3 regions of the uncultured Psychrobacillus sp. genome follow, and region 1 is predicted to be linked to each of the others. Evidence: riboswitches for the same ligand, from Rfam matches in the RefSeq annotation. Region 1 holds a riboswitch; each other region holds the start of a gene.
The links. Region 1 has a riboswitch for S-adenosylmethionine ahead of Q0371_RS04640 (methionine ABC transporter ATP-binding protein). Riboswitches for the same ligand answer to the same signal wherever they lie in the genome.

Region 1 (3,119 bases):
CCAGATACTAAGGCTGGCATCGATTCTGGCAATAAAACCTTCCAAATGATTGTAGAGGATTTAGCACCCATTGATTTAGCTGCCTCTAAAACACCCTTGTCGATTTCTCGTAGTGCGATTAAAACCATACGGGCATAAAATGGAGCAGCTCCAATTACTAATGCAGGGATGGCCGCATTCGGACCGCGCATCGATCCCGTCAACAACGTTGTAAATGGTATCAACAAAATGATTAAAATAATAAACGGAATAGAACGGAAAATATTGACTACTCCACTGGTCAACCAGTTTGCTATTTTATTTGCCCATGCTTGGTGTGGGCTTGTCAAAAACAATAATAATCCTAAAATTAGTCCAAAGATTGCTGTTAGGACTGTAGAAATTGCAGTCATATAAAGGGTTTCTATAGTGGCTTCCCACATTTTAGGCCAATCAACATTTGGAAATAACGATTCAATCATTGTTGATCACCTCAGTTTTAACTTTTTGCGCGTGGATAAATTCTATTGCCTTTTCCACCGCTTGTTCATTTCCATCGATTTGCAGGATTAGTGTCCCGAACGCTCCACTTTTCGTGTGAGAGATATTCCCTTGCACGATGTTTACCTCTAAATCGAACTGTTTGATTAATCTCGAAAGAATTGGTTGCTCTGTAGTATCTCCAACGAAAACGAGCTTAACTAGCTTGCCGTTTGGATAAAGCTTAACTAGGTTTTGAATGGTTTGAATTGGTTCTTTAGAATCTGAAATTTGAGAAACGAAACGCTTTGTAATAGGCTGTTGTGGCTTTTGGAATACCTCAAGCACATCTCCCTCTTCTACAACTTGCCCATTTTCCATAACCGCTACTCGGTTACAGATCTTTTGAATAACTTGCATCTCATGGGTGATTAACACAATGGTTAATCCTAGTTTTTCATTAATGCTTACGAGCAAGTCTAAAATGGAGTCGGTTGTTTCAGGGTCAAGAGCTGATGTTGCCTCATCACAAAGCAATACCTCTGGACCATTAGCCAACGCTCTTGCAATTCCTACGCGTTGCTTTTGTCCTCCAGATAATTGAGATGGGTAAGAGTCTCCTCTTCCTTCCAATCCAACAAGGCTTAAAAGCTCCTCTACTCTAGCTTTTCTTTTTTCCTTTGGAACTCCTGCAATTTCTAATGGGAATGCTATATTTTCAGCGACTGTTCGCGACCAAAGTAAATTGAAATGCTGGAAGATCATGCTTACTTTTTGACGAAAGCTTCGAAGCTTGTCCTCATTAATAGATGTAATTTCCTGGCCATTCACTGTAATATGACCGTCAGATGGCTTTTCTAGCCCATTCAACAAACGTATTAGCGTACTCTTGCCCGCTCCGCTGTATCCAATAATCCCGAAAATTTCTCCACGCTGTATGTCCAGATTTACACTATCAACTGCAACGATTTCTCCTTGCTTTGTAATAAATCTTTTCGAAACGTCTTTTAAACTAATCAAGTAAATCTGACCACCTTTCCTAATAAAAAACCCCTTCTGCAAAAGAGCAGAAGGGGTGTATGTTATCTATTTAAAATAACGTTCATCCATTCTCTCATTTCCCAAAGCTATAGCTTTGCGTGACTTGGCACCATTTCACTTTCATGACGGTTGCCGGGCTTCAAAGGGCACTTCCCTCCACCTCTCTTAATAAGAGCGACACTATTAAATTGTGTTTTCAACATAACGAATATTATCATAGGTTTCCATCTTCGTCAATAGCCTTTATTGTTTCCAATAAGTAAGGAACTGATTGAAAAGCATAGATTTTCTTTTCCACTTTCCCATGTTTTGTAATAAGAAGACAAGGTACGCTTTCAATTTCCTGTTCTATCGCCAAATCACCTAGAAAATTAATATTTGCCTGACCAATTGGATAGGTAACCATTTCTTTAATAACATTCATCATTTTACTTGCTACCTGACACGTTCCACACATAGGCGTATAGATATAAAACAAGGTAAGTGTTGAATTGTTTTTAGCGCTATCCCATTGTTCTCTAGTCCATTCATTCATACACATCATCCTAAGGTAAAAATTCTTTTTTCACCTTAATATTAACACGTTTTAATATAGATGCCAAAACCTTCGCCGGTGTGTTTGCTACTTCGCCATACGTCGGGTTCGTATACAAATGAATTGCCTCTGGATACTCCTTCCTAACGACCGATCGGATTTGTTCCCCGGATTTGTCTGCATCTAGAAAAGCATAAATCGGCAAGCCATCATAAGGGCTTAATAGCTCCTCCAATTTTACATCGGATATCGTTCCATTAGTACATATAATTTCTGGAGATTCATCGAGAAGGCTTAATAATTGCAGCTTATCAGACCTACCCTCAACGATAATTATTTTATCACTAAATACATGTGCCATTTAGCTTCTCTCCCAACTTATCCTTTCCTTTATTATATGAAAAAAACGCCGATTATTAACCGGCGTTTTCATTATTACTCTGCTATTAATTCTTCGTACTTTTCAGGAGATAATAAGCTGTCCACTTCTGATACGTCAGAAGGCTCAACCACGATCATCCATGCATTTTCATAAGGTGATTCATTAACAAATTCGGGGCTATCTTCTAGCTCAGTATTTACTTCTACTACTTTACCACTGATAGGTGCATATAATTCTGAAACAGTTTTTACGGATTCAACGCTACCAAAAGCGTCTCCTGCCTTGATCTCATCGCCAACTTGTGGAAGTTCAACGAATACGATATCTCCAAGTTCAGATTGTGCAAAATGAGTAATTCCAATACGGACATTTCCGTCCTCATTTTTTACCCATTCATGTTCAGCTGAGTACTTAAAATCTTTAGGTACGCTCATAAATAAACCCCTCTCAAATAATTAATCCATTCTATTTAATATTCACATATTTTCATAGTAAATACAAGGTGCTTTAAGAGGTTTTCCACATGTCTTCAAACTGCTCTTCTTTAAAACCAAGCGTTAGCTTATGTCCATTATATACAAGAGGTCGTTTAATCAATTTTCCATCCGAAGCAAGCAGCTCTAACTGCTCATCCTCCGACATTGTAGGAAGCTTGTCCTTCAATTGTAATTCACGATATTTTACGCCGCTAGTATTAAAGAA
Region 2 (3,119 bases), on a different contig from region 1:
CCTAAAATCGCTGCTTTTATTTTTGCCATGCTGTCTCCTCCAAAATGAATCTGTACAATTGAATATAAATAATCGCACTTGTGTAATATTTCAATAAATTTATTGACTATTTTACATATTGTAGACTATTTTTATTCATTATACAATAGGATTCTATCTAGAGAGGACATTTGTTTTTCTCAAAAGTACTTTTTCGAGTGCATTTTGTAAGTCTTCAACAGCCTCCAAGCCAACAGACAAGCGGATTAGATCCTCTGTAACACCTGTTTTTACTAAATCCTCTGGAGTAAGCTGTTGGTGAGTAGTAGAAGCTGGGTGGATAATTAAGGATTTTGCGTCTCCTACATTAGCAACATGAGACCAAATTTCAATATTATCAATAATTTGTCTACCTGCTTCTCTGCCTCCCTTCACTCCAAATGTCAGAATAGAACCGAAGCCATTTTTTAAATACTTTTTAGCCAGCTCGTGCGTTGGATGGTTTTCAAGCCCTAAGTAGTTAACCCATGACACTTCCTCATTTGCATTTAAGTACTCTGCAATCTTCTGTGCATTTTCGTTATGTTTTGGCACTCTTAAGTGAAGTGTTTCTAGTCCTTGAAGAAAGGAAAATGCTGCCTCTGGGCTAAGAGTAGGACCAAAATCCCGAAGCAACTGAACTCTTAGCTTAATTGCAAATGCCACATTTGGTACGTCGATTCCATAACGTAGCCCATGATAAGTAACATCAGGCTCTGTAAATCCTGGAAATTTATCGGAGTTCCAATTGAAATTCCCTCCATCTACTACTACACCACCAATTGTTGTCCCATGTCCTCCAATCCACTTCGTTGCAGAATGTATAACAATGTTAGCTCCATACTCTATAGGATTTGAACCAAAAGGTGTAGCAAATGTGTTATCTACTAATAATGGAACTCCTACTTCATTTGAAATCTTTGAAACAGCTTCTACGTCTAGAACATTTAAGCTTGGATTTCCAATGATTTCTGCAAAGAAGCCTTTCGTTTTGTCTGTAACAGCTTTACGGAAATTTTCTGGGTCAGAGGAATCTACGAATTTTACTGTAATCCCATAACGTGGGAGTGTATGTGCAAATAGATTAAAAGTTCCTCCGTATAAATTTTCAGCAGCTATAATTTCATCTCCAGTTCCAGCAATGTTCAAAATAGAAAATGCTATGGCTGCTGCTCCTGAGGAAAGTGCTACTGCTGCTGTTCCTCCTTCCAGTAATGCAATTCTTTGTTCAAAAACATCTACTGTTGGGTTTGTGATTCTGGAATAGATATTACCAGTCTCTTTCAAGGCAAATAGATTTTGTGCATGCTCTGTGTTTTGAAATACATATGAGGTTGTTTTGTAAATAGGTACTGCTCTAGATCCTGTCACTGGATCAGGCGTTTGTCCACCGTGTAATAGAAGTGTTTCTTTTTGAAGATTAGTCATTTGAATTCCTCCGATTTAGTAGATTAGATGGATGCTGGAGGCCAGAGAGGATTATAGAACTGACAACTATAAAAACCCCTCTTCAATTAAGAAGAGGGGTCAAATTGATGACATGTTCCTCCTCTTATCTTCCAAATTCTATTAAAGAATTTGTAGGATTTAGCACCTTTCCAAGTTATAGAACTTGGTGGTTGCCGGACTTCTTAGGGCCTATTCCCTCAGTCACTCTTGATAAGAGTATTTGATTAGTATTCCATCTTGTTACACAGTATAAGTCTCCATATATTTAGATGTCAAGTCATTTTATAAAAATTCTGAAACTTCTTCTTTTTTTAATCGTTTAATATAATAGATAGAATAATTTTATAAGGGGTGTCATAGAATGATTGTTTGGATTGTTAGCATTCTCCTAACAGGCTACATTATTGGTTCGCTACATGGATCTAAACTCGCTCAATGGATGAGTGGAGTTAATATAAAAAAAGAAGGTCTAAATAATTCCGGAGCATCCAATGCTACTGTCGTACTTGGCTGGAAGTATGGTGTTTTAGTGGGAGTCATAGATATATTAAAGGGTGCCATTATGATTATTGGCGTACGTGTACTTTCTGAGCAGTGGAGCTTGTTTAGTTCATCAGAGCTGGATCTACTTCTTTATCTAGCTGGTGCCGCGGTTATTTTAGGACACAACTTTCCAGTTTTCACAAAATTTAAAGGTGGGAAAGGCACAGCCTCCATTATCGGGGTTTTACTTGCATTACATTGGCCGGTCGGACTGGCTGGATTGCTTATATTAATCTGCGTTACACTTTTAACAGATTATTTGTTGATTGGGGTTTTGTTTTTTTACCTCATATTTTTAGGAGCCTCTGTCTGGACAGCAGATGGAACAGGGCCAATCTTAATAGCAGGCTTCCTATTTTTAATGGCTTCCTTCTTACACATAGAGAATGTCCAACGATTAATACGGAACGAAGAAACAAAAATTTCCTCTGTTATAAAGAAAAAGAAGCCTTCGGTTTAAAGGAAAAGAGTGAGTTAAATGAGCAAAAAAAAGAGGTGGATTGTGGTCATTCCATTCATAATAATCGCATCGAGCGGATTAGGTATGTGGATGCTTACAAGTAAATGGCTCGAGGATGGGTTAAAGCCTAAGGCCGACGGTTCCAATGAGTATGCCATTGTGTTAGGGGCCAAGGTCAAAAAAGGGCACATCCCTTCTCTAGCACTTCTTTATCGTTTGGAAGCAGCACTAGATTATGCTGAAAAATACCCATCTGTAAAACTTGTTGTTACTGGAGGACAGGGACAAGATGAGGATATAGAAGAAGCTATAGTCATGAAGAACTATCTCGTAGAGAATGGAATTATGGAGAGTCGAATCATAGTAGAAGATCAATCTACCTCTACGTATGAAAACCTTTTATACTCTCAACAGCTTCTCCCTGACAGCGTTACCTCTGTCACAATTATTACGAGTGATTTCCATTTACAGCGAGCAAAAATTATAGCTGAGGGAATAGGATGGGACGCAGACGTGGTAGCAGCTAGGACACCACAAATTTCAGAGGCAAAACTACGTTTGCGCGAAAGAGCGGCCTTGCTAAAAACCTTTGTCTCCGGAGAATAACAAGGGAGGGATAAAAAAAGAAGAGTAGCTTTGCTACCCCCTT
Region 3 (3,119 bases), on a different contig from region 1:
TCTAAGTACTTTTCTACTCTACTTTTTACTTCTGTTTTATCATAGCCGAGTAGCTTTAATGGAATGGCAATATTATCATAAACAGTTGCTGTTTTTAGAAGGTTAAATCCTTGAAAGATCATTCCTATTTTATTTCGTACCATACGTAGCTTCGCTGGGGGGAGGGGGGTAATGTTATTGCCGTTTATGTATACTTTTCCGGATGTTGGTTTCTCTAAGAGATTAACACAGCGAATGAGCGTGCTTTTCCCTGCACCGCTATAGCCTATAACCCCATGAATTTCACCTTTTTTTACGTGTATGCTTACATTATTTACAGCCTTTACCGTACTACTTTTACTGTTGAATTCTTTGGTAATATTTTCTAAAACTATCATGAATGATCTTCCTTTCTAAAGAAACGCCGGCAGAGCTATACGCTTGCGTTTTTCTTGATGTCTAGCTTCGGCGCCTTGCCCCTCGGGGTCAAATGGGAAAATACTCTGGTGGCTGTGGACCTGCCTCCTCGCATTTTCCCATTTGCCTGTCGATTAGAGATAGGCGCCTACGCTTTTCTAATTTACCAACCTGCTAGTGCGGAGCCTTGGAATTCTTCTTCAATAAATTCTCTAACTTCGTCGGAATGGTATGCTTTAATGAATTTTTGGATGGCAGGATCATTTTCGTTTTCCTTACGAACAACAATATGGTTAACGTATGGGGAATCAGCTGACTCTAACAAAATTGATTCTTCTCCAGGGTTAATACCAGCTTCTAAAGCATAATTGGAATTGATTGCTGCAGCATCGACCTCACTAAGCTGTTTTACTATTTGCGCTGCCTCTAATTCAACGAATTCAAGGTTTTTAGGGTTTTCTTCAATGTCATGAATAGAAGCATTTCCTTTTTTACCTTCTTTCACTTTGATAAAACCATTTACTTCTAATATGTCTAAAGCTCGTGCACCTTGTGTTGGATCATTCGGTAGTCCAAAGGTAGCTCCATCTGGCAGTTCATCGAAGGATGTATACTTTTCAGAATAAACGCCCATTGGAAGTAAAATAGTCTCAGCGACTGGTACTAGCTCTGTATCATTATTTTCGTTAAATGAGTCAAGAAAAGGTAGAGTTTGATAACTGTTTGCGTCCAAGCTTCCTTCATCAAGGGCAGTGTTTGGAAGTATGAAATCTGAAAAAGCCTTAATCTCAATTTCTAGTCCATCACGTGCTGCAATTTCAGCAACAACCTCAGTAACTTGTTCATGTGGACCTGACGTAACGCCAACAACTAATTTATTTTCATCTAATGGTCCTGATGTAGCATCATCACCACAAGCCGAGAGCAACCCTGTTAATAAAACTCCTGATAACACTAAGCTAAATTTTTTCATTGTAATTCCTCCTGAATATGTATTAATAAAAACGAATAAATATAAAAGCCTCTCTTTCAAAAGAAAGAGAGGCACACAAATATGTATTGTCCTCTCTTATCTTCCAAAACAAAATGTTTTGCAGGATTTAGCACCTTTCTATACTTTTTTAGTATAGATGGTTGCCGAGCTTCAACGGGCCAGTCCCTCAGCTACTCTTGATAAGAGATAATAATCTATTAAGTTTTTCGTTTTTACTATAGAAAGAATTTACTACACTGCTCTATTGAAGTCAATAGATATTTTTATATTTTTATAATTGTTTAGAAAAATTCAAATAGAATATTATATAAATAATTATACAAAAGTGATTTATGTGGAAATACTAAGATGGGAGCATTTAAAAGGTTTACATTTAGCTTTACGCTTTATTTTCATGGTTATGTTAAAGGTAAGGGGTGATTTAAAATTCATATAAAAAGTGAGCTGGAAATGTATCTCCAAGCTCACTTTTTATGTGCATTTTTTTACTAAAGCCCCTTCGGTGACTATTTTAATTCAGTAATGCAAGTTTTGCTCTAGATGGAGTTTCATACTTTACAGTAACTCCATTTAACATGGTATTGTTTTGTACAATATAATACCCACCACCTAGACCATACATGGGAACATATCCATCAAGTGGTTGTTTAGCTGAATACACTCGGAATTCTTCGTTAGGCATTAATTGTCGGATAGGTTCAAGACCAGGTTCGCCACCATCAACACTATTAATTACTTTAAATAAAGTAGTTTCCTTAAGGATTGTAACCTTTCCGATTTGACCTGCTTTAAGTTCCGTTTTTCCCCACATAACTTTTGTAGAAGAATCTACTAATAATGCAAGTTTTGCTTTAGAAGGCGTTTCATACTTTAAAGCACTGTACATATTGACAAACAATCCGTCCCCTAGACCGTATTCTCCTCCGTATATATCTGTACGGAATGTATAGACACGATACTCTCCACCTGCTGGTAACACTTTTCCTCTAGAGCCATCCGCCTTATATGTTGCCACATCTGCGTAAAGTGTTACTTTACCAATCTGACCTTTTTTTAATTCCGTTTTCCCCCACATAACTTGTGTTGATGAAGCTTCTGATGTGATAGTGAAGGAAAATATCGCTACTAAAGTAAATACAATCGCTATAAAAATATTTTTTTTCATTTTTTACCTCCTACAATAATTAACCAATTGTAACATAAATTACATTCATATTTTGAAATAAATTAATATATAGGCTTTGAGTTCATTAAACTAGCCTCGAGCGTTAGTTTAAATACATTCTTTCACAAACTTTTTAATACCATTTTACATAAGTCTACCTTTGCCTTTAACATAGCCATTTTCATTTTAAATAACTTTTGCAAGAAGTTTTAAGTAAACTTTCAAAATAAAATACTGGTTATTTTAAAAACAGAAACTGATTTACTTGTTAAAAAAGCTGTAGCTTTTCTATTCTTTCTACAGCTTCGACGAGTCGATCCTCATCAACTAATAACCCCACCCGTACATAACCTTCTCCATGCTTACCGAAGCCGTTTCCAGCAGCGACTGCAACATCAGCTTTTTCTAAAAGAAGGTCTGCAAATTCCTCGCTAGTATAGCCATTTGGAACTGGAAGCCAAGCGAAGAAAGAGCCTTCTGGAGCTTTTACGTTCCAACCAATTTTTCTACATGCCTCTATGAAAATGTTTCTTCTTTTTTCATAAAGTGCTACTAATTCGTCTA

Region 2: linked by a shared signal. The riboswitch ahead of Q0371_RS05800 (PLP-dependent transferase) and the one ahead of Q0371_RS04640 (methionine ABC transporter ATP-binding protein) in region 1 are both predicted to bind S-adenosylmethionine.
Region 3: linked by a shared signal. The riboswitch ahead of Q0371_RS12905 (MetQ/NlpA family ABC transporter substrate-binding protein) and the one ahead of Q0371_RS04640 (methionine ABC transporter ATP-binding protein) in region 1 are both predicted to bind S-adenosylmethionine.

The regions. Positions count from the first base shown of each region.
Region 1 covers NZ_CALIED010000020.1:31,122-34,240, forward strand. The annotation lists gene Q0371_RS04635 (methionine ABC transporter permease) at 1-461, opposite strand, end outside; gene Q0371_RS04640 (methionine ABC transporter ATP-binding protein) at 454-1,479, opposite strand; SAM riboswitch class I at 1,571-1,675, opposite strand; gene Q0371_RS04645 (thioredoxin family protein) at 1,715-2,035, opposite strand; gene Q0371_RS04650 (toprim domain-containing protein) at 2,046-2,396, opposite strand; gene gcvH (glycine cleavage system protein GcvH) at 2,471-2,851, opposite strand; gene Q0371_RS04660 (arsenate reductase family protein) at 2,925-3,119, opposite strand, start outside.
Region 2 covers NZ_CALIED010000023.1:50,158-53,276, reverse strand. The annotation lists gene Q0371_RS05805 (homoserine dehydrogenase) at 1-29, opposite strand, end outside; gene Q0371_RS05800 (PLP-dependent transferase) at 154-1,446, opposite strand; SAM riboswitch class I at 1,568-1,684, opposite strand; gene Q0371_RS05795 (glycerol-3-phosphate acyltransferase) at 1,829-2,470, shown strand; gene Q0371_RS05790 (YdcF family protein) at 2,489-3,076, shown strand.
Region 3 covers NZ_CALIED010000066.1:87,516-90,634, reverse strand. The annotation lists gene Q0371_RS12910 (ATP-binding cassette domain-containing protein) at 1-377, opposite strand, end outside; gene Q0371_RS12905 (MetQ/NlpA family ABC transporter substrate-binding protein) at 560-1,369, opposite strand; SAM riboswitch class I at 1,463-1,576, opposite strand; gene Q0371_RS12900 (hypothetical protein) at 1,902-2,555, opposite strand; gene Q0371_RS12895 (pyridoxal phosphate-dependent aminotransferase) at 2,824-3,119, opposite strand, start outside.